DNA from 3 places in the Kitasatospora sp. NPDC048194 genome. Region 3 is predicted to be linked to each of the others. Evidence: predicted binding sites of a transcription regulator. Region 3 holds the regulator's gene; each other region holds the start of a gene.
The links. Region 3 encodes HrcA, which represses chaperone genes, less so after heat shock. Its sites were predicted from a motif close to TTNGCACTCNGNNNNNCNGAGTGCNAA; they were not measured.

Region 1: a site for HrcA is predicted at 5,985-6,011, ahead of groL (chaperonin GroEL). Genes of this name have one in related genera too.
Region 2: a site for HrcA is predicted at 2,388-2,414, ahead of groES (co-chaperone GroES). Genes of this name have one in related genera too.

What each region holds. Positions count from the first base shown of each region.
Region 1 covers NZ_JBIDAK010000026.1:70,180-77,823, forward strand. The annotation lists gene otsB (trehalose-phosphatase) at 1-646, shown strand, start outside; gene ACGF07_RS26740 (trehalose-6-phosphate synthase) at 633-2,126, opposite strand; gene ACGF07_RS26745 (glucosyl-3-phosphoglycerate synthase) at 2,165-3,187, opposite strand; SAM riboswitch class I at 3,331-3,466, shown strand; gene thrC (threonine synthase) at 3,484-4,791, shown strand; gene ACGF07_RS26755 (ubiquitin-like small modifier protein 1) at 4,818-5,096, shown strand; gene ACGF07_RS26760 (cold-shock protein) at 5,644-5,844, shown strand; gene groL (chaperonin GroEL) at 6,168-7,644, shown strand, end outside.
Region 2 covers NZ_JBIDAK010000013.1:59,321-66,964, forward strand. The annotation lists gene ACGF07_RS17950 (polysaccharide deacetylase family protein) at 127-1,038, shown strand; gene ACGF07_RS17955 (methyltransferase domain-containing protein) at 1,047-2,222, opposite strand; gene groES (co-chaperone GroES) at 2,557-2,862, shown strand; gene groL (chaperonin GroEL) at 2,980-4,611, shown strand; gene ACGF07_RS17970 (LysR family transcriptional regulator) at 5,207-6,211, shown strand; gene ACGF07_RS17975 (WhiB family transcriptional regulator) at 6,309-6,635, opposite strand; gene ACGF07_RS17980 (response regulator transcription factor) at 7,200-7,644, shown strand, end outside.
Region 3 covers NZ_JBIDAK010000029.1:65,883-73,526, forward strand. The annotation lists gene ACGF07_RS28110 (16S rRNA (uracil(1498)-N(3))-methyltransferase) at 1-663, opposite strand, end outside; gene dnaJ (molecular chaperone DnaJ) at 748-1,890, opposite strand; gene hrcA (heat-inducible transcriptional repressor HrcA) at 1,964-2,998, opposite strand; gene htpX (zinc metalloprotease HtpX) at 3,301-4,221, shown strand; gene ACGF07_RS28130 (hypothetical protein) at 4,275-4,859, shown strand; gene ACGF07_RS28135 (DUF3097 domain-containing protein) at 4,891-5,718, shown strand; gene ACGF07_RS28140 (Uma2 family endonuclease) at 5,725-6,282, opposite strand; gene hemW (radical SAM family heme chaperone HemW) at 6,324-7,553, opposite strand; gene ACGF07_RS28150 (AMP-dependent synthetase/ligase) at 7,610-7,644, opposite strand, start outside.

The sequences.
Region 1 (7,644 bases), on a different contig from region 3:
GGGGGGCCTCGTGGTGGTGACGGGTCGGCCGGCCGGGGTGGCGGCGGAGTACGGGGGGTTCGACGCGGTGCCGGGCCTGGTGGTGCTGGGGCACTACGGCGCCGAGCGGTGGGAGGACGGCCTGGTGACGGCGCCGGAGGTGCATCCCGGGGTCGCGGGGGTGCGGGCGGCGCTGCCCGGGACCTTGGAGCGGGTGGGGGCGCCCGAGGGGACCTGGGTGGAGGACAAGGGGCGCTCGGTGGCCGTGCACACCCGGCGCACGGCGGCGCCGGAGGAGGCGCTGGAGCTGCTGCGCGCGCCGGTCGGGGAGTTGGCCGCCGAGTACGGGCTGGTGGTGGAGCCCGGGCGGCTGGTGTTGGAGCTGCGGCCGCCGGGGGTCGACAAGGGTGCCGCGCTGACCGCGTTCCTCCAGGAACGCGGGGCGCGGGCGGTGCTGTACGCGGGCGACGACCTGGGGGACGTGGCGGCCTTCTCGGCGGTCGAGAAGCTGCGCGGGCAGGGGACGGCGGGGCTGCTGGTGTGCGCCGGAGCGGTGGGGGACGCTCCGGTGCGCGAGCTCGCCGACCGGGCGGACGTGGTGGTCGACGGCCCCGAGGGTGTGGTGGAGCTGCTGGCGGCTCTGGGGGAGTCGCTCAGAGGGCGTTGAGCTGGTCCAGGAACCACTGCTGCGGGGGGAGCGCGGTGGCCGCCGCGGCGAGGCGCTTGGTGCGGTCGGCGCGCTCGTCCGGGCTCATGGTGAGGCCGGCGTGCAGGGCCTCCGCGGTGGCGACCACGTCGTACGGGTTGACGACGAGGGCGTCCTCCCGGAGTTCGGCGTGGGCGCCGGCCTCGCGGGACAGCACCAGGGCGCAGCCGTTGTCGGAGACGACCGGGACCTCCTTGGCGACCAGGTTCATGCCGTCGCGGATGGGGTTGACCAGCGCGACGTCGGCCAGCCGGTAGGCGGCGAGGGAGCGCGGGAAGTCGTCGTCGACGTGCAGCATCAGCGGCTGCCAGGTGGGGGTGGCGAACTCGGCGTTGATGGCCTCGGCGAGTTCCTGGACGGCGGCCGTGTAGCTGCGGTACTCGGCGAGGTCGGTGCGGGAGGGGTACGCGAAGGCGATGTGCACCACCCGGTCGTGCCACTCGGGGCGGGTGCGCAGCAGGTGCCGGTAGGCCTGGAGGCCGCGGACGATGTTCTTGCTGAGTTCGGTGCGGTCGACCCGGACGATGGTGCGGCGGTCGCCGACGGCGGCGCGCAGGGCGGCGAGGCGCTCGTCCACGTCGGGGCGGTGGGAGCGCTCGCGGAGGAAGTCGGCGTCGGCGCCGAGGGCGTGCACGCCCAGGCGGGTGGTGCGGCCGCTGGGGGTCCCCCCGGCCGAAGGCTGGGGGAGGGTGACGGTGAGCGCCCCGGGGTCGACGGTGGCGCCGAGGAGGTCCTCGCAGCAGGCGGCGAAGGCGCGCGCCCAGCGCTCGGTGAGGAAGCCGGCCCGGTCGGCGCCGAGGATGCCGGTGAGGACGGCGCGGGCGACGTCGTCGGGCAGCAGCCGGTAGTACTCCGGCGGGGCCCACGGGGTGTGGGAGAAGTGGCCGATCCGCAGGTCGGGGCGGAGCTCGCGGAGCAGGCCCGGGACGAGCGAGAGGTGGTAGTCCTGGACGAGGACCGCGGCGCCCGGGGCGGCCTCGGCGGCCAGGGCCTCGGCGAAGGCGGTGTTGTAGGCCTGGTAGGCGGCCCACTCGGTGCGGAAGTCGGTGTCGAAGGAGGGCGCGGTCGGGGTCGCGTACAGCAGGTGGTGGACGAACCAGAGCGTGGAGTTGGCGATGCCGTTGTAGGCGTGGGCGAAGGTCTGCGGGTCTATGTCCAGCATCCGTACGGCCTGGCCGCCGACGTCGTGGCCGGCGCGGTCGAGACGGCCGTCGGGGGCGCCGGCCGCGGCTCGGCGGTCGGCGTCGTTGAGGGCCGCGCAGACCCAGACGGCGTCGGGGTCGTCGATCGCGGACAGGCCGGAGACCAGGCCCCCGCCGCCCCGGCGCAGCGTCAGGGTGCCGTCGTCGGCGGTACTGAACGACACCGGCCCCCGGTTGGATGCCACCAGGACGGGAGCGGTGCCGGTGGCACTCGAACGTTCGGTCGTGAGATCGCCCATGGTTGGGATGTTGCCGGGGGTCCGGGGTGGCAAACCCCTCAGTGGCGGGTGGCGTATTCGGTGATGGTGTGCATCGGGGGGCGCTCGAGGGCGGTGACGGGGTGGGTGTGCGCGATGAAGGCGCGGGTCTCCGGGTCGCGGGTGAACTGGGTGAGGTGGGGGTGGACCAGGTCGGCCGAGGCCTTGAGGCGGTGGGTGCGGTCGAGGCGTTCCAGGGCGGTGCGGTAGATGGTGGCGGCCATCCGGCCGAGGGCCTGGCCGTCCTGGTGGCGGTGGTGGCGGACGCCGACGTCGACCTGGGCCAGGGCGTCCAGCCCGGCCAGTTCCAGGGCGTCGACGAGGAGGCCGAGTTCGACGCCGTAGCCGGTGGGGAAGGGGAGCCGTTCCAGCAGCGACCGGCGGGCCGCGTACTCGCCGCCGAGCGGCTGGACGAAACCGGCGAGTTCCGGCCAGTGGAGGTTGAGCAGGGGGCGGGCGACGAGTTCGGTGACCCGCCCGCCGCCGGTCGGGACGACCGCGTCGGGGTCGCCCGCGGCCGCGCCGGTGACCTCGAAGGGGCGGTCGTACATCGCCTTGACCAGCTGGATGTTCCCGTCGGTCAGCAGGGGCCCGACGGTGCCGTAGACCAGGGCCGGGTCGAACTCGCGCAGGTCGGCGTCGACGAAGCAGACGATGTCGCCGTGGGTGACCAGCAGCGAGCGCCAGAGCACCTCGCCCTTGCCGGGGACGGCGGGCAGCCGGGGCAGGATGGCGTCCCGGTGTTCCACCCGGGCGCCGGCCGCGGCGGCGGTGGCGGCGGTGGCGTCGGTGGAGCCGGAGTCGAGGACGACCAGTTCGTCGACCAGGGGGAGGCGGTCCATCAGTTCGCGGCGGACGGTGCGGACGATGTCGCCGACGGTGGCCTCCTCGTCGAGGGCGGGCAGGACCACGCTGACGGTCTGCCCGGTGCGCCGCTTGGCCTCCAGCAGGGTGTGCACCGGCCGGTCGGCCGCGCTCCACGAGCGGCGGCGCAGCCAGGACGCCGCCTGCGGGAGGAGTGCGGGGGTCGGTTCGGCGGGCACGGTCGGTCTCCTCGAGGGGGCGGTTTGGACGGGCCATCTCGCGTGGCGGACGGTCCCGTTCGGGATCGACGCCTTCGGATACAGTCTTCGTACAGCTGCCGGACCTCCGCACGCCGGGGTCGCCGCTGAACCACAACTTCACAAGCTCATCCAGAGGGACTGAGGGAACGGCCCGTTGACGTCCCGGCAACCTTCTCGCTCGGCTGTCGTTCACAGGCCCCGGCGGGACAGGTGCCAATTCCGGCCTGTGGCGCGACCGCGTCACGGGGAAGATGAGGAGAGAGGCCTCCGCCATCATGGCTATCGACACCGTCGCACCCTCCCCCGGCGCCCGGCCGGCGGGATCCCCCACCGTCGACCTCGGCCCCGCCGCCGCCCTGTCCTGTCGGGAGTGCGGCGCCCGGTCCCCGCTCGGTCCGAGCTTCGCCTGCGCGGAGTGCTTCGGGCCGCTGGAGATCGCCTACGAGTTCGGCGACGAGCGCGCCGAGGAGCTGCGCAAGCGGATCGAGGCCGGTCCGGCGTCGATCTGGCGGTACGCGCCGCTGCTGCCGGTGCCGGCCGACGTGGCCTCCAAGCCGAACCTGAACCCGGGGTGGACCCCGCTGGTGAAGGCGGACAACCTGGGGCGGGAGCTCGGGTTCACCGCGCCGCTGCACGTCAAGGACGACTCCGGGAACCCCACCCACTCGTTCAAGGACCGGGTGGTGGCCTGCGCCATCGAGGCGGCGCGGGCGTTCGGCTACACCACGCTGTCCTGCTCCTCGACCGGCAACCTGGCCGGCGCGGTGGGCGCGGCGGCGGCCCGGGCCGGGTTCCGCTCCTGCGTGTTCATCCCGCACGACCTGGAGCAGGGCAAGGTCGTGATGGCCGGGGTGTACGGCGGCGAGCTGGTCGGCATCGAGGGCACCTACGACGACGTGAACCGCTTCTGCTCCGAGCTGATCGGGGACCCGGCCGGCGAGGGCTGGGGCTTCGTGAACGTCAACCTGCGCCCGTACTACGGCGAGGGTTCCAAGACGCTGGCGTACGAGATCTGCGAGCAGCTCGGCTGGCGGCTGCCGGAGCAGATCGTCATCCCGATCGCCTCCGGTTCGCAGCTGACGAAGATCGACAAGGGGCTGCAGGAGCTGATCAGGCTCGGCCTGGTGGAGGACCGGCCGTACCGGATCTTCGGGGCCCAGGCCGAGGGCTGCTCGCCGGTGTCCGCCGCGTTCAAGGCGGGCCGGGACGTGATCAAGCCGGTGAAGCCGGACACCATCGCCAAGTCGCTGGCGATCGGCAACCCGGCGGACGGCCCGTACGTGCTGGACATCGCCCGCCGCACCGGCGGCGCGGTCGAGGACGTCACCGACGCGGAGGTCGTGGCGGCGATCCGGCTGCTGGCCAGGACCGAGGGCATCTTCGCCGAGACCGCGGGCGGGGTGACCGTCGGCGTGCTGAAGAAGCTGGTCGAGACCGGTCAGCTGGACCCGGCCAAGGAGACCGTCGCGATCAACACCGGCGACGGCCTGAAGACGCTGGACGCCGTCTCCGACGCCGGGATGACCGCCGTGATCCGCCCGACGCTGGAGTCCTTCCGCTCCGCCGGTCTCGCGTCCGCCTGACCCGACCCCACCCCGCTAGGAGAGCCATGAGCGCCAACGTCCGCATCCCCACCATCCTGCGCACCTACACCGGCGGCGCGGCCGAGGTGACCGCCGAGGGGGCCACCCTGGCCGAGGTCATCGCGGACCTGGAGAAGAACCACGCGGGCATCTCCGCCCGCATCCTGGACGACACCGGAAAGCTGCGCCGATTCGTCAACGTGTACGTGAACGACGACGACGTCCGCTTCGCGGACGGCCTGGAGACCGAGATCAAGGACGGCGCCGGCATCTCGATCATTCCGGCGGTGGCCGGCGGCTGCTGAGCCCCGCGTCCGCTTCCCCGGCCGCCCGCACCACGGAATTCGGCTCTCCGTCGGTGCGGGCGGCCGTCGGTATTTCGGCGGGAATATTCCGGGTCGGGTGGGAGTAGAGTGTGGCTCGGCTGGGAACAAGGCTCCCCTTTCGGCTCGCACGCCGCTCGGCCCGAGGCCGTCCGGACGTTGAGACCGGCTCGTGCCCCCGGCCGTGAAACATGTCAGGCAGATGTCAGAATTCCTGCACGGATTTGGGTAATTCGTCCGCTATGTCCGGCGTGAAATGCCGACTTCCTCCCGGTTTGTTCGGCCTTGTCTCTTGACGGGTCCCGTGAATTCCCGGCGGCTGGCCCTGTTGCAGAGGGCGTCGATCCGGATACATTCAGCCGCGGTCGACGCAATCGCCCGCTCACCGGAAGCCGTTCGGCGTTCCGCGCGGGGATTGCGGCGTGCACGGCTGCGCCCAGGGGGGGTTCCCCGGGCCGGCCTCCAACCAGACCCGGGCCCGCGACCTGCGGGCGCGTGAAGGGCCAGCACAGCACTAGGGGAGTTCGGAATGGCTCAGGGCACCGTCAAGTGGTTCAACGCGGAGAAGGGCTACGGCTTCATCGCGGTCGACGGTGGTGCGGACGTCTTCGTCCACTACAGCGCGATCCAGATGGACGGCTACCGCACCCTCGAGGAGGGCCAGCGGGTCGAGTTCGAGATCTCCCAGGGACAGAAGGGCCCGCAGGCGGACATGGTCCGCGCGGTCTGACCCCCTTCCGCTCCAGGAGCTCGGCGCGGCCCACTGCTGGTGGAACCCTCGCTTCTCGGCGGGCCCGTACGACGTGCGTCGTACGGGCCCGTTCGCGTTTCCCGGCGGCTCCCGCGGCGGCTCGCGGGTCGCCGATTGGGCTTGCACTCGACCACCTGGAGTGCTAATCATTGGCGTTAGCACTCACAGCGTGAGAGTGACAGCGGACCGGGTCGGTGAGGCCCCCGGGAGCGGTAGGGGAATGGACCCCCGCACACCAGGGCCGTCCGTCGCGGGCACCCCTTGGTCCGAGCAGTCGACCGTGTCCCGGAGGACCACTTCAGATGGCCAAGATCATCGCCTTTGATGAGGAAGCTCGCCGCGGCCTTGAGCGTGGCATGAACCAGCTCGCCGACGCAGTGAAGGTCACGCTCGGCCCCAAGGGTCGCAACGTCGTTCTGGAGAAGAAGTGGGGCGCCCCCACGATCACCAACGACGGTGTCTCCATCGCCAAGGAGATCGAGCTCGAGGACCCGTACGAGAAGATCGGTGCGGAGCTCGTCAAGGAGGTCGCCAAGAAGACGGACGACGTCGCGGGTGACGGCACCACCACCGCCACCGTGCTCGCCCAGGCCCTGGTTCGCGAGGGTCTGCGCAACGTCGCCGCCGGCGCCAACCCGATGGCTCTGAAGCGCGGCATCGAGAAGGCCGTCGCCGCCGTCTCGGACCAGCTGCTGGCCCAGGCCAAGGACGTGGAGACCAAGGAGCAGATCGCCTCCACCGCCTCCATCTCCGCCGCCGACACCCAGATCGGCGAGCTGATCGCCGAGGCCATGGACAAGGTCGGCAAGGAAGGCGTCATCACCGTCGAGGAGAGCAACACCTTCGGCCTGGAGCTCGAGCTCACCGAGGGCATGCGCTTCGACAAGGGCTACATCTCCGCCTACTTCGCCACCGACCTGGAGCGCATGGAGGCGACCTTCGAGGACCCGTACATCCTCATCGCCAACTCCAAGATCGGTTCGGTCAAGGACCTGCTCCCGCTGCTGGAGAAGGTCATGCAGAGCGGCAAGCCGCTCGTCATCATCGCCGAGGACGTCGAGGGCGAGGCCCTGTCGACCCTGGTCGTGAACAAGATCCGCGGCACCTTCAAGTCCGTCGCGGTCAAGGCCCCGGGCTTCGGCGACCGCCGCAAGGCCATGCTCGGCGACATCGCCATCCTCACCGGCGGCACCGTGATCTCCGAGGAGGTCGGCCTCAAGCTGGAGAACGCCGGTCTCGACCTGCTGGGCACCGCCCGCAAGGTGGTCATCACGAAGGACGAGACGACCATCGTCGACGGTGGCGGCGACAGCGAGCAGGTCGCCGGTCGCGTGAACCAGATCCGCGCCGAGATCGAGAACAGCGACTCGGACTACGACCGCGAGAAGCTCCAGGAGCGCCTCGCCAAGCTGGCCGGCGGCGTGGCCGTCATCAAGGCCGGCGCGGCCACCGAGGTGGAGCTCAAGGAGCGCAAGCACCGCATCGAGGACGCCGTCCGCAACGCGAAGGCCGCCGTCGAGGAGGGCATCGTCGCCGGTGGTGGCGTCGCCCTGCTGCAGGCCGGTGTCGCCTTCGAGAAGCTGGAGCTGGAGGGCGACGAGGCCACCGGTGCCAACATCGTCAAGGTCGCGCTGGAGGCCCCGATCAAGCAGATCGCGACCAACGCCGGCCTCGAGGGCGGCGTCGTGGTGGAGAAGGTGCGCAACCTCCCCGCCGGTCACGGCCTGAACGCCGCCACCAACGAGTACGTCGACCTGGTCGCCGAGGGCATCATCGACC
Region 2 (7,644 bases), on a different contig from region 3:
CTGAACAGTCGAACGGCCGGTCAGCCGAAAGCCCGGTCAGCCGGATGGACGTGGTCGGGAACCGCCGCCCCCGCCGCTACCGTGCATAGCTGAGAGGAAGCTGGACGGAACCGGGAGCGCGGTGCGGTGAACAGGGACGGGCGGAGCAGGACCAGGACGTGCGCGGCGGGGGCGCTGGCCCTGCTGGCCTTCACCACCGCGTGCGGCGACAACGGGGGCGGCGGAGGTACGGCGGCCGCGACGAGGACTGCTCCGGCGGCGTCCCAGCCGTCCGGCGGCGGCGCCGCACCGACGGCCGCGGCCACCACGCCCGGCGCGGCCCCGGTCCAGGGCGACACCGCGGCCTGGGCGAAGTGGAACCTCAAGCCGCTCGCCCCGGCCCCCGCGCCGCCGGCCGACAAGCCGGTCAAGCTCGAACGCAGCGGCACCGTGCCGGTGTTCAGCGACGTGAAGACGAACGACAAGGTCGTCTTCATCACCATCGACGACGGCGCCGAGAAGGACCCGAAGTTCGTCGAGATGCTGACCGACCTCAAGGTGCCGATCACGATGTTCCTGACCAAGGACATCGTCAAGAACGACTACGGCTACTTCAAGCCGCTCCAGGCGCTCGGCAACCACATCCAGAACCACACCGTCACCCATCCGGTGATGAGCAAGCTCCCGCCGGACAAGCAGAAGGCCGAGATCTGCGACGACCAGGCCGCCCTCACCCAGCAGTACGGCACCGCCCCGCTGCTGTTCCGCCCGCCGTTCGGCGACGGCGCCAACACCCCGACGCTCAACTCCTCGGTGCAGCAGTGCGGTCCGCGCGCGATCGTGCTGTGGCGCGAGTCGATGCAGATCCACGACATGCAGTACCAGGCCGCCGACAAGAAGCTGAAGCCCGGCGACATCATCCTGGCGCACTTCCGGGGCCCCAAGGAGCTCAAGGGCGCCACGATGACCCAGATGTTCGGCGACCTCCTGGCACGGATCCAGGAGCAGGGCTTCTCGGTGGCCCGGCTGGACGACTACATCCAGCCGCCCGCCTCCTAGGGCGGCCCCTACGGGGCCGTCACGGGCTGCCCCAGCATCATCAGCGGCCCCCGGTCGGTGCGGCTGAGGATCACCGTGGCGGTGTTCGGCCCGGAGGGCTTGAGCTGGCGGCGCAGCTCCTCCGGGGTGATCGCCATCCCGCGCTTCTTGATCACCACGGTGCCGACGCCGCGCTCGCGCAGCAGGGCCTTCAGCTTCTTGATGTGGAAGGGCAGCACGTCGGTGAGCTCGAAGGCGTGCGCGTACGGGGTGGCGACCAGCCGGTCCGAGGTCAGGTACGCGATCTTCGGGTCGATCAGCCGGCCGTCGACCTGCTCGGCGACCTCGGCCACCAGGTGCGCCCGGATCACCGCGCCGTCCGGCTCGTACAGGTACCGCCCGGCCGGGCCGGGCGCCGGGTCGGGCAGGTCCCCTCCGGCCAGGCTGGCGCCCTGCGGCAGCAGGGTGGCGCGGTGCGGGCGGTCCGCCCGGGTGCCGAACCAGAGCACCGCCTCCTTGACGTCCCCGTGGTCGGACACCCACTCCGCCTCGGCGTCCGCCGGGACGGCCTCGTGCGGGATGCCGGGGGCGACCTTCAGCGCGCCGATCAGGGTCCGCCGCCCGGCCTCGACCGCCCAGGACAGCGGCGGGGTGTAGGCCTCGGGGTCGAACACCCGGCCGCGCGAGGTGCGGCGGGCCGGATCCGTGAACACCGCGTCGTAGCCGGTGACGTCCACCTCGGTGACGTCCGCGCAGCGCACCTCGACCAGCTCGGAGAGGCCGAGCGCGGCGGCGTTGGCCGCCGTCGCGGCGCAGGCCGCCGGGTCCCTGTCGACGGCCAGCACCTCGATGCCGGCCCGGGCCAGCGCCAGCACGTCCCCGCCGATGCCGCAGCACAGGTCGGCGAGCCGCCGCACCCCCAGTCCGGCGAACCGGCGGGCCCGCCACTCGGCCACGCTGCGCCGGGTGGACTGCTCGACGCCGTTGGGCGTGAAGTACATCCGGTCGGCGTCCGCACCGAACTTCGCCCGCGCCCGCTGCCGCAGCCGGGCCTGGCCGAACGCCGCGGACACCAGCTCCGCCGGGTGCTCCCGCCGCAGCCGGGTGGCCAGGGCCAGCTCCTCCTCGGGGGCGAACTCGCGCAACTCGGCGAGCAGGGCCTGACCTTCGGGGGTCAGCAGGGGCTGGAGGTTCTCGGTGTCCACGGGGCCATTCTCGCCGGTGCCCGGGCCGGGCTCACGACGGCGTCCCGGCCGGTGCGCCGGGCGCGCGGGCGCGGTGCGCCGGTCCGAACGGACCGCCCGCCGCAGGCCCCGGGCCGCACACACGTGCGGCCGGTCGCGCGCGGCACGGGCCCTCCGGGCGCGCCGTTGGCACTCTGGTTGACTGAGTGCTAACACAGGCCTATGGTCGTCCTTGGCACTCCCCAATGGGGGAGTGCTAACGCGAAGACGCGTGTCTGACCCCCGCGACGGCAGGCTCGCAGGTTCGCCCCATACCCGTAAGAAAGCCCCGTAATCTCCGAAGGGGAGCTCGGACGTGACCACCAGCAGCAAGGTTGCCATCAAGCCGCTCGAGGACCGCATCGTGGTCCAGCCGCTCGACGCCGAGACCACCACGGCCTCCGGCCTGGTTATCCCGGACACCGCCAAGGAGAAGCCCCAGGAGGGCGTCGTCCTGGCCGTCGGCCCGGGCCGCTTCGAGGACGGCCAGCGTCTGCCGCTCGACGTCGCCGTCGGTGACATCGTCCTGTACTCGAAGTACGGCGGCACCGAGGTGAAGTACCAGGGCGAGGAGTACCTGGTGCTCTCCGCTCGCGACGTCCTCGCGATCATCGAGAAGTAAGACGTCCCCGACCCGCCCCGGAACCGTGTCCTCCACGACAGCGGCCCGGGGCGTGGTTGTTGGTTCACGTTTGTCGGCGGCCGGTCGGTCGGCCGCAGCCCCGAGGGAATAGGGAACATGGCGAAGATCCTGCAGTTCGACGAGGACGCCCGCCGCTCGCTGGAGCGCGGTGTCAACAAGCTGGCCGACACCGTCAAGGTGACCATCGGCCCCAAGGGCCGCAACGTCGTCATCGACAAGAAGTTCGGCGCCCCGACCATCACCAACGACGGTGTCACCATCGCCCGTGAGGTCGAGCTGGACGACCCGTACGAGAACCTTGGCGCGCAGCTCGTCAAGGAGGTCGCCACCAAGACCAACGACGTCGCGGGTGACGGCACCACCACCGCCACCGTGCTGGCCCAGGCCCTGGTCAACGAGGGTCTGCGCAACGTCGCCGCCGGTGCCGGCCCGGCCGCCCTGAAGAAGGGCATCGACAAGGCCGTCGCCGCCGTCTCCGAGCACCTGCTGTCCGTGGCCCGCGAGATCGAGGGCAAGGACGACGTCGCCGCCGTCGCGTCCCTCTCCGCCCAGGACCCCCAGGTCGGCGAGCTGATCGCCGAGGCGATCGACAAGGTCGGCAAGGACGGTGTCATCACCGTCGAGGAGTCGAACACCTTCGGCGTGGAGCTGGACTTCACCGAGGGCATGCAGTTCGACAAGGGCTACCTGTCGCCGTACTTCGTCACCGACGCGGAGCGGCAGGAGGCGGTCCTCGAGGACCCGTACATCCTGATCAACCAGGGCAAGATCTCCTCCATCCAGGAGCTGCTGCCGCTGCTGGAGAAGATCCTGCAGGGCGGTTCCTCCAAGCCGCTGCTGATCATCGCCGAGGACGTCGACGGCGAGGCGCTGTCGACCCTGGTCGTCAACAAGATCCGCGGCACCTTCAACGCCGTCGCCGTCAAGGCGCCGGGCTTCGGCGACCGCCGCAAGGCGATCCTCGGCGACCTCGCCGTCCTGACCGGCGGCCAGGTCATCTCCGAGGAGGTCGGCCTCAAGCTCGATCAGGTCGGTCTGGACGTGCTGGGCACCGCCCGCCGCGTGACCATCACCAAGGACGCCACCACGGTCGTCGACGGTGCCGGTGACGCCGAGGCCGTGGCCGGCCGCGTCGCCCAGATCAAGGGCGAGATCGCCGCGACCGACTCCGACTGGGACCGCGAGAAGCTGCAGGAGCGCCTGGCCAAGCTGGCCGGCGGCGTCTGCGTCATCAAGGTCGGCGCCGCCACCGAGGTGGAGCTGAAGGAGCGCAAGCACCGCCTGGAGGACGCCATCTCGGCGACCCGCGCCGCGGTCGAGGAGGGCATCGTCGCCGGTGGTGGCGCCTCCCTGGTCCACGCCGCCAAGGTGCTGAACGACGGCCTGGGCCTGTCGGGCGACGAGGCCACCGGTGTCGCCGTGGTCCGCAAGGCGCTGCACGAGCCGCTGCGCTGGATCGCCCAGAACGCCGGCCTCGAGGGCTACGTCATCACCTCCAAGGTCTCCGAGCTGGAGCTCGGCCAGGGCTACAACGCCGCCACCGGCGAGTACGGCGACCTCGTGAAGGCCGGCGTCATCGACCCGGTCAAGGTCACCCGCTCCGCCCTGGAGAACGCCGCCTCGATCGCCTCCCTGCTGCTCACCACCGAGACCCTCGTGGTGGAGAAGAAGGAGGAGGAGGCCGAGAACGGTCACGGCCACTCGCACGGCCACGGCCACTCGCACTGAGGCTCCGACGCCTGACCGGAGGCCCGGTCCGCACCCTGCAAGGGGTGGCGGGCCGGGCCTCCCTGCTACTCGCCCACTCGCCTGCGGGGCGCGCTGCTGCTCGCCCGCTCGCCTCCGGGGCGCTTCCGGCCCGGTGCCGACGGTCGGCGCTCCAAGGCCCTCGTTCCTCGGTCCTCCTCGCTTCTCCCTTTCGGCACCGGCGCGCCCCTTCGGCTCGGGGCGGGGTCGCCCGCTCGCCGGTTCGCGTGGCTGGGGGCTGTTACTCGCCCGCTCGCCTGCGGGGCGCTCCGGCCCGGTGCCGACGGTCGGCGCTCCAAGGCCCTCGTTCCTCGGTCCTCCTCGCTTCTTCCTTTCGGCACCGGCGCGCCCCTTCGGCTCGGGGCGGGTGCTCACCCGCTCGCCTGCGGGGCGCTCCGACCCGGTGCCGACGGTCGGCGCTCCAAGGCCCTCGTTCCTCGGGCCTCCTCGCTTCTCCCTTTCGGCACCGGCGCGCCCCTTCGGCTCGGGCCGGGGGGCTCGCCCGATCGCCGGACCTTTGAGGCTTCAACTATCAGTAGAATTTTGCAGAATGCAAAGATTGCCTTATAACTGAGGCATGATCGAGGCCCGCCACCTGCGCGTCCTGCGTGCCGTCGCCCGCACCGGCTCCTTCTCCGCCGCCGCCCGCGAGCTGGGGTGCACCCAACCCGCCATCAGCCAGCAGATGAAGGCGCTGGAGAAGTCGGTCGACACCCCCCTGGTGGTCCGCTCGGGCCGCGGGATGCAGCTCAGCGAGGCCGGGCGGGTGCTGCTCAAGCATGCCACCGGAATCCTGGCCGGGCTCTCCGCCGCCGAGGAGGAGGTCGCCGCGATCGCCGGACTGCGGGCCGGTCGGGTGCGGCTGGTCTCGTTCCCGACCGCGAGCTCCACCCTGGTGCCGCCCGCGGTAGCCCGGCTGCGGGACGGCCATCCGGGGGTGCGCGTGTCGCTGGTCGAGGCGGAACCGCCGGAGTCGCTGGCGATGCTGCGCGGCGGCGAGTGCGAGATCGCGCTGGCCTTCCGCTACCCGCAGTCGGACGGCGCCGTGGCGCTGCCCGCCCCCGCCCCCGCGCACGGGACGCCGCGCGAGGCGCGGGCGGAGGCGAACCTGGAGGCGCAGCAGCTGTCCGCCGGGTCGGACTGGTCCGATCTGGTGGTCACCCCGCTGCTGGACGATCCGCTCGTGGGCCTGCTGCCCGCCGCCCATCCGCTGGCCGGGCGGGGCGGGGCGGTGAGCCTGGCGGAGCTGGCGGGGGAACAGTGGATCGCCGGCTGTCCGCAGTGCCGGGGGCACCTGGTGGAGCTGTGCGCCGGAGCGGGCTTCGAGCCCCGGATCGACTTCGCGACCGACGACTACCCGGCGGTGGTCGGCCTGGTGGCGGCCGGGCTCGGGGTCGCGGTGCTGCCCCGGCTGGCCCTGCGGTCGGTGCGCCCTGACGGCGTGTCGACGGTGCCGGTGCGGACGGCCTCCGGGGCTCCCGCGCTGCGCCAGGTGGTGGCGCTGACCCTGCCGGACCTGGCCGAGGTGCCGGCCGTCGCGCTGATGCTGGAGCGGCTGGCGGGCGCGGCCGCCGACCACTGACGTCCGGCGATGCCCTTCCCTCGGGGCGCGCACCGACTGTGCGCGGCCTGAGGCGCCGCGAAGAAACGTTTCTTCACGGCGCACCGCGGAGGCGGGTCTAACGCCGCGCGACGGCCGGCGGGGTCAGCGGGACCTCCACCAGGCGGTGCCGCGAGCGGCCCAGCATCTCCTCGCGCTCGTCCTCCGTCATTCCTCCCCAGACGCCGTACGGCTCGCGGACCGCCAGGGCGTGCGCGGCGCACTCGGCGATCACCGGGCACCGCATGCAGACCTCCTTGGCGCTCGCCTCGCGCGAACTGCGGGCCGCCCCGCGCTCGCCCTCCGGGTGGAAGAAGAGCGAGCTGTCCACGCCGCGGCAGGCTGCCGAGAGCTGCCAGTCCCAGAGGTCCGCGTTGGGACCGGGGAGGCGGGAGAAATCTGCCATGGCTCATTCCCTTCGGATGCGGTCGGCCTTCAGCCGGGCGTGTCGGCGGGCTGCTGCCGAGCGGTGCCCGGCGGGGCGTCCCGCGCTGGTGTGGACACCTGGAAATATGACTTAAGGCAACTCCATGGACAAGTCACCCACACACGGGCACAACAGTCAATGACCATGCGAAAGCTATAAAAACGGGCAAAGTGGGCAAGGGGTTTCGGCGGGCGAGGGTGCGGCAATCGGGTGGCCGACGGGCGCGCAGGCGACCCGCACCGGTGTGCGGGTCGTGCGCCGACCGCGCGCGAGCTGCGCAAAAGTGCGGCGTGTGCACCGCGATGCGGCTGATCCGTAACGGGTCGGCCACGTACAGTGGTGGAGATGGCCTGAAGGCCGTAACTCATTCGAGTGACGGTCGTTGGAAGTGCGGAGGCGGTTAGCGGGCGCCGGACGTCGGGAACGATCGCGGGCAAGTCGGGGCGATCAGGCCGGGGTCCGTCGCCGATCGGCCGTGTCGGAGAGGTTCGTACCAGCCAGGAGGCTCAACGTGACGCGGATCAGCTGCGGAGGACGACGGTCATGACTTCCGTTCTCGTTTGCGACGATTCCCCGCTCGCCCGCGAGGCGCTTCGCCGCGCCGTCGCGACCGTACCCGGCGTGGACCGGGTCACCACCGCGACGAACGGGGAGGAGGTCCTCCGCCGCTGGGTGGCCGACCGCTCCGATCTCGTCCTGATGGACGTCCGGATGCCCGGCCTCGGCGGGGTCGAGACGGTCCGGCGGCTGCTGTCGGCCGACCCGGGCGCCCGGATCATCATGCTCACCGTCGCCGAGGACCTCGACGGTGTCGCGCTCGCGGTGGCCGCGGGTGCCCGCGGGTACCTGCACAAGGACGCCTCGCGCGCCGAACTGCGGGCCACCGTCACCCAGGCCCTCGCCGACCCGACCTGGCGGCTCGCCCCGCGCCGGCTGCGCAGCCCCGACATGGGCGCCGCACCGACCCTGACGGCGCGTGAGATCCAGG
Region 3 (7,644 bases):
GTACGGCTTCGCGCCCGCCTCGGCGAAGGCGGCCAGCTCCTCCGGGGAGACCCCGCCCTCCGGGCCGACCACCAGCACGATGTCGCCCGCCTGCGGCAGCGCGGCGTGCGCCAGCGGTTCGGCGCCCTCCTCGTGCAGCACGGCGGCCAGCGCCGCCTGCGCCAGCAGCGGAGCCAGCTGCCTGGTGGTCATCAGCTCGCGCACCTCGGGGAAGCGCAGCCGGCGGGACTGCTTGCCGGCCTCCCTCGCGGTGGCCCGCCACTTGGCGAGCGCCTTGGCGCCGCGGTCGCCCTTCCACTGGGTGATGCAGCGGGACGCCGCCCAGGGGATCACCACGTCCACGCCGACCTCGGTCATGGTCTCCACCGCCAGCTCGCCGCGGTCGCCCTTGGGCAGCGCCTGGACGACGACGATCCGCGGCGCCGGCTCGGGCTCCCGGCGCACGGCGGCCACCGCGACGTCGATCGCGTCCTTGCCGAGCACCTCGGCGACCGTCCCGTCCGCACCGAGCCCGTGGCCGTCGGCGAGGGTCACCGCCTCGCCGGCCTCCAGCCGCTTCACCGCGGCCGCGTGCCGGCCCTCCGCCCCGTCCAGGCGCACCAGCGCCCCGGGCTCGGCGGCGGCGATCCGCTCGGTCTCGACGACGAAGACGGGGGCGGTCATGGGGTGGTCCTCCGGAGGGGGTGGGCGGAACGGCAACGCGAAGGGGGTGCCGGGGTCGGACCCCGACACCCCCTTCAGGACGGCTCACCGGCCGTTGAACGCGTCCTTCAGTCGCGAGAACAGGCCCTGCTGCCCCGGCGCGAACTGGCCGGCCGGGCGCTCCTCGCCGCGCAGCACGGCGAGCCGGCGCAGCAGCTCCTCCTGCTCGGCGTCGAGCTTGGTGGGCGTCTGCACCTCGACGTGCACTATCAGGTCGCCCCGGCCGCCACCGCGCAGGTGGGTGATGCCCCGGCCGTGCAGCGGGATCGACTGGCCGGACTGGGTGCCGGGCCGGATGTCGACCTCCTCCAGTCCGTCCAGGGTCTGCAACGGCACCTGGGTGCCGAGCGCGGCGGCCGTCATCGGGATGGTGACGGTGCAGTGCAGGTCGTCCCCGCGCCGCTGGAAGACGGTGTGGGTGGTCTCGGCGATCTCGACGTACAGGTCGCCGGCCGGGCCGCCGCCGGGGCCGACCTCGCCCTCGCCGGCCAGCTGGATCCGGGTGCCGTTGTCGACACCGGCCGGGATCTTGACGGTCAGGGTGCGGCGGGCGCGGACCCGGCCGTCACCGGCGCACTCGGGGCACGGGGTCGGCACGACGGTGCCGAAGCCCTGGCACTGCGGGCAGGGGCGGGAGGTCATGACCTGCCCCAGGAAGGAGCGGGTGACCTGGGAGACCTCGCCCTTGCCGCGGCACATGTCGCAGGTCTGCGCCGAGGTGCCGGGGGCCGCGCCCTCGCCGCTGCAGGTGGTGCAGGTGACGGCGGTGTCGACCTGGAGTTCCTTGGTGGTGCCGAAGGCGGCCTCCTCCAGGGTGATCTCCAGGCGGATCATGGCGTCCTGGCCGCGGCGGGTGCGCGAGCGCGGGCCGCGCTGGCCGGCCGCGGCGCCGAAGAAGGCGTCCATGATGTCGGAGAAGCCGAAGCCCGCCGCGCCGGCGCCGAAGCCGCCCGCACCACCGCCGCCACCCGGCGACAGCGGGTCCCCGCCGAGGTCGTAGACCTGCCGCTTCTGCGGATCGGAGAGCACCTCGTAGGCGGCGTTGATCTCCTTGAACCGCTCCTGCGTCTTCGGGTCCGGGTTGACGTCCGGGTGCAGTTCGCGTGCCAGGCGCCGGAACGCCTTCTTGATCTCGTCCTGCCCCGCATCCCGTCGGACGCCGAGTACCGCGTAGTAGTCCGTGGCCACCAAATGCTCCGCTTGTTCCGCCTGTAGTAGTGCGACTGGACACCACCGCCAGAGGGCTGACGGTGGCTGCTTGCTACGACTCGGCCAGGATCTGCCCCACGTACCGTGCCACCGCGCGCACCGCCCCCATTGTGCCCGGGTAGTCCATCCGGGTCGGACCGATCACACCCAGCTTGGCCACGCTCTCGTCGCCCGAACCGTAGCCCACCGACACGACCGAGGTGGAATTCAGCCCTTCGTAGGCGTTCTCCCGCCCGATCCGGACCGTCATCGCGGCATCCGTGGTCTCACCCAGGAGGCGGAGCAGGACGACCTGCTCCTCCAGGGCCTCCAGCACCGGCTGGATGGTCAGCGGGAAGTCGTGCCCGAGGCGGGTCAGGTTGGCCGTGCCGGCCAGCATGATCCGCTCCTCGTTCTGCTCGGCCAACGCCTCGAACAGGGTCGCCAGGACCGTGCTGACGGTCGGGCGGTCGATCTGCTCGAAGGTCGCCGGAAGGTCCTCCAGCAGACCCGGGACGTCGGGCAGCCGCTGGCCGGCGGCCCGCGCGTTGATCCGCGCCCGCAGGTCGGCCAGGAGCGTCTCGCCGACCGTGCCCGGGCAGTCCACCATCCGCTGCTCGACCCGGCCGGTGTTGGTGATCAGGACGAGCATCACCTTGGCCGGGGCGAGCGCCACCAGCTCGATGTGCCGGACGGTGGAGCGGGTCAGCGAGGGGTACTGCACCACGGCGACCTGCCGGGTGAGCTGGGCGAGCAGCCGCACCGTGCGGGCGACCACGTCGTCCAGGTCGACGGCACCGTCGAGGAAGTGCCGGATCGCCCGCCGCTCCGGGGCGCTCATCGGCTTGACCTCGGCGAGCTTGTCGACGAACAGCCGGTAGCCCTTGTCGGTGGGGATGCGCCCGGCACTGGTGTGCGGCTGGTGGATGTAGCCCTCCTCCTCCAGCGCCGCCATGTCGTTGCGCACGGTGGCCGGGGAGACCCCGAGGTTGTGCCGCTCCACCAGGGCCTTGGAGCCGACCGGCTCCTCGGTGCCGACGTAGTCCTGGACGATCGCGCGCAGCACGGCGAGCTTGCGGTCGTCCAGTTGGCGGACCTCACCGGCCATGGGGCACGCACCTCCGTCTTCGCACGTTGTCCGTCTGTGATGCTGCGGGCCGCTCGGGCAAGGGCCCCGACCCTGGCACTCTGCGCACACGAGTGCCAAAACCGTACCTGCCAGTGTAAGGCCCGGGTCCTATCGCAGGAACGGCCCGGCCGGGGTGATCCTCCCCGCAGTTCGGGGGGCGCGCCGCCGGGGCGCGGACCCCGGGGCGCGGGCCCGGCCGCCGCAACTCGCGGTGCGGGGGTGGTGCCCCGGGGCCGTCCGGGTGGCAGCATCGAAAGCGACGGCGAACGGAGGAGCAAGCGATGTCGAGCTCGGGCCAGCACACCCGCTTCGCACCCGACCGCGGCCTGACCGGCCGCATGGTCGCGACGATGTTCGTGATCGGGCTGCTGTACGTCGGTTTCACGGGCCTGCTGATCGCGCTGCTGCGCGGGGCCTGGCCGCTGATCGTCCTGATCTCCGGCGGGCTGTTCGTGGCCCAGTTCTGGTTCAGCGACAAGATCACCGAACGGGCGATGGGCGCCCGCCCGGTGAGCGCGGAGCAGTTCCCCCAGCTGCACGGCACCGTCGACCGGCTCTGCGCCCTCGCCGACATGCCCAAGCCCCGGGTGGCGGTCGCCGACAACGACATGCCGAACGCCTTCGCCACCGGACGGAACCCGCAGAACGCCGTGGTCTGCGTGACCACCGGCCTGCTGCGCCGCCTCGAACCGGAGGAGCTCGAGGGCGTCCTCGCGCACGAGCTGTCCCACGTCGCCCACCGGGACGTCGCGGTGATGACCATCGCCGGCTTCCTCGGCGTGCTCGCCGGGGCGATGACCAGGATCGCCGTCTACGGCGGCTTCATGGGCGGCGGTCGCAGCAACAACGACCAGAACGCGGCCGTCGTGGCGCTGATCATCCCGCTGGTGTCGATGGTCGTCTACGCGATCAGCTTCCTGCTCACCCGGCTGCTCTCCCGCTACCGCGAGCTGGCCGCCGACCGGGCCGCCGCCCAGATCACCGGCCGGCCCAGCGCCCTGGCCTCGGCCCTCACCAAGGTGACCGGGCAGATCGCCGCCATCCCCACCGAGGACCTGCGCAAGTCCCAGCCGTACAACGCCTTCTACTTCGCCCCCGCGCTGAGCGCCCGGGAGACCGCCTCGCAGCTGTTCTCCACCCACCCGACGCTGGAGAAGCGGCTGGCGCAGCTGGCGAAGATCTCCGAGCAGCTCGGCCGCTGATCCCCTCGCCCGAAGCCTCGGCCGCCGAGCCCCTCCGCCCCGAAAGGACCGCCGTGGGATTCCTGGACGCCCTGTTCGGCCGCACCAAGCCCGTCAAGCCCGACCTCGACCAGTTGTTCGGCGTGCCGTCCGCCGCGCTCACCCTGGAGGCCGGGGCCGCCTTCACCCCCACCGGGCTCGGTTCGGTCTGCTTCGCGGCCGTCGAGGGCGCGGCCTTCGTCCAGGTCGAACAGCAGGTCCGGGCGCTGCTGGACGCCGACACCGAACGCGGCGGCGTCCCGGTGGAGGCCTCCAAGGACGGCTACGGCTACTCCTGGCTGCTCGCCCGGCACACCCCCGAGGAACTGCCCGAGCTGGTGAACGACCTGCACGCCGTCAACAGCGAGCTGGAGGCGAACGGCTTCGGCCCGCAGCTGCTCTGCTCGCTGGTGGGCTTCCGCAACCCGCAGGGCCAGTCGCTGGCCCTGGTGTACCTCTACAAACGCGGTTCCTTCTACCCGTTCGCCCCGATGCCGGGCGGCGGCGAGCGGCGCAACAGCCCGCTGGAGCTCCAGGTCAACGCGATGCTGGGGAACGACCTGCGGCTGGAGAAGGACCTGAGCCGCTGGTTCCCGCTCTGGGGCGCGCCGGGGCTCTGACGGCCCGTCCGCCGTCCCTATGATCACCCGTATGCGCAGCCGCCAGTACGGACCCGACCTCACCCCGCCGTGGAAGAAGCAGACCCCCGCTCCGGAGGTGCCCGCCGAGCCGGACCTGGTGGTCGAGGACGCGGCCACCGGATTCTGCGGGGCGGTGGTGCGCTGCGAGAAGACCGCCGAGGGGTTCACCGTCACCCTGGAGGACCGCTTCGGCAAACTCCGGGTGTTCCCGATGGTGCCGCGCGGCTTCCTGCTGGAGGGCCGGGTGGTGACCCTGGTCCGGCCCGCCGGCCCGGCACCCTCCCGCGCGCCCGGGCGCACCGCCTCCGGCTCGATCGCCGTGCCCGGCGCCCGGGCACGGGTCGCCCGCGAGTCCCGGATCTACGTGGAGGGCCGGCACGACGCCGAGCTGGTCGAGCGGGTCTGGGGCGACGACCTGCGGATCGAGGGCGTGGTGGTCGAGTACCTGCGGGGCATCGACGACCTGCCCGCGATCGTGGCCGACTTCGCCCCCGGCCCCGGCCGCCGCCTCGGCGTGCTGGTCGACCACCTGCTCCCCGGCACCAAGGAGCACCGCATCGCCGCGCAGGTCACCGGCGAGTCGGTGCTGGTCGTCGGCCACCCGTACGTCGACGTCTGGCAGGCCGTGAAGCCGTCGAGCGTCGGCATCCCCGGCTGGCCCGCGGTCCCCCGGGGCGAGGACTGGAAGGAGGGCACCTGCCGGCGCCTCGGCTGGCCGGTGGACACCCCGGCGGCCTGGAAGCGCATCCTGTCGAAGGTGAACAGCTACAAGGACCTGGAGCCCGAACTGCTGGGCCGCGTCGAGGAGCTGATCGACTTCGTGACGTCGCCGGCGTGAGACCGGTCAGACGTACTTCTGGAACTCCGTGGTGTCCAGCTCGATGTCGAGCAACCCGATGGGAACCGGCTCGCCGAACTTGCTGATCCGCTCCGAAAGGTACCTCGGAAGCCCGGACCCGGGATCCTCCCCCAACTCGGTGAGCAGCACGCACACGCCCTTGATCGGGTCGACGATCAGGTACGCGGGGATGGTGCCCTCGGCGTAGAGCTCTCGCTTGGTCCGGTAGTCACGATCGACACTGGTCCTCGACACCACCTCGACCACCAGGGTGACCGCGGGCGACGGCAGCAGTCGGCCGTGCTCCTCCACCGCTCCGCGTTCGAAGACGACCAGGTCCGGCTGGGGTTCACTCGCCTGCCCGGGGATCGCCACGTCCTGGGTGGTGAGCGGACGCCACCGACCGAGCGGGAGCTGGGACTGGATCGCCAGGACGATGAGGTTGTGGACCATGTCAGGGCCGGCCATCATCACGATTTCCCCCCGGATGAGCTCGGCCTTGACGCCTTCCGGCACCTTCAAATTCTCGAAGATCCCAGTCATCCGGTCATCGATGGCGGTCATCGCACGCTCCCTCCGACGGCTGACACCCACGTTAACGAAGGTCAGTCCACCAGGTCACGTACGACGGCGTCCGCCAGCAGCCTTCCCGGGAGGGTCAGCGCGGCGCGGCCGGCCCGGTACGGCGCGGGGGCGAGGTGGCCGTCGGCGAGGTGCTGCTCGGCGGCCTTGCGGCCGGTGTCGGTGAGCAGGTCCAGGGGGACGCCGTCGACCAGGCGCAGCTCCAGCAGGATGCGCTCGGCCCGGCGGTCCTCCTCCGCCAGGACCTCGCGGCCCAGGCCGGGGGTGCGGCCCTCGGCGAGCGCCCGGGCGTAGGCGGCGGGGTGCTTGGCGTTCCACCAGCGGACGCCGCCGACGTGGCTGTGGGCGCCGGGGCCGGCGCCCCACCAGTCGGCTCCGGTCCAGTACAGCTCGTTGTGGCGGCAGCGGCCCTCGGGGGTGGTGGCCCAGTTGGAGACCTCGTACCAGGCGTAGCCGGCGGCGCTGAGGGCCTGCTCGGCGATGAGGTACCGGTCGGCGTGCACGTCGTCGTCGATCATCGGCAGTTCGCCGCGCTTGACCCGGGCGGCCAGCCGGGTGCCCTCCTCGACGATCAGCGAGTACGCGGACACGTGGTCCGGCCCGGCGCCGATCGCCGCGTCCAGGGAGGCCCGCCAGTCGTCGTCGGACTCACCGGGGGTGCCGTAGATCAGGTCGAGGTTGACGTGCTCGAAGCCGGCTTCGCGGGCCTCGGCCACACAGGCCTCGGGGCGGCCCGGGGTGTGGTGGCGGTCGAGCAGTCGCAGCACGTGCGGACGGGCGCTCTGCATGCCGAAGGAGATCCGGTTGTAGCCGCCCTCGCGCAACTCGGCCAGGTACGCCGGGTCGACGGACTCCGGGTTGGCCTCGGTGGTGACCTCCGCGTCGGGGGCGAGCCCGAACTCCTCGCGCAGCGCGGCGAGCATCTTCACCAGGTCGCGGGCCGGCAGCAGGGTCGGGGTGCCGCCGCCGAGGAAGACGGTGCGCACCGGGAGGTCCGCGTCGCCCAGCACCCGCCGGGCCAGCCGGATCTCGGAGACCACGTTGTCGGCGTAGGTCTCCTGGGAGGCGACGGCGCCGGACGCGCGCAGCTCGGTGGCCGTGTAGGTGTTGAAGTCGCAGTAACCGCAGCGGCTGGCGCAGTACGGCACGTGCAGGTAGAAGCCGAACGGCCGGGAGCCCAGCCCGGAGAGGGCGTGCGCGGGCAGGGAACCGTCGGACGGCACCGGTTCGCCGTCGGGGAGTGCGGAGGGCATGACCCCATTGTCCCGTACGGCCCGCGAACCCCGCGCGGACCGTACGGGAGGCGGGCTCAGGCCTCGTTGGCGCCCGCGTACATGGCGGTCA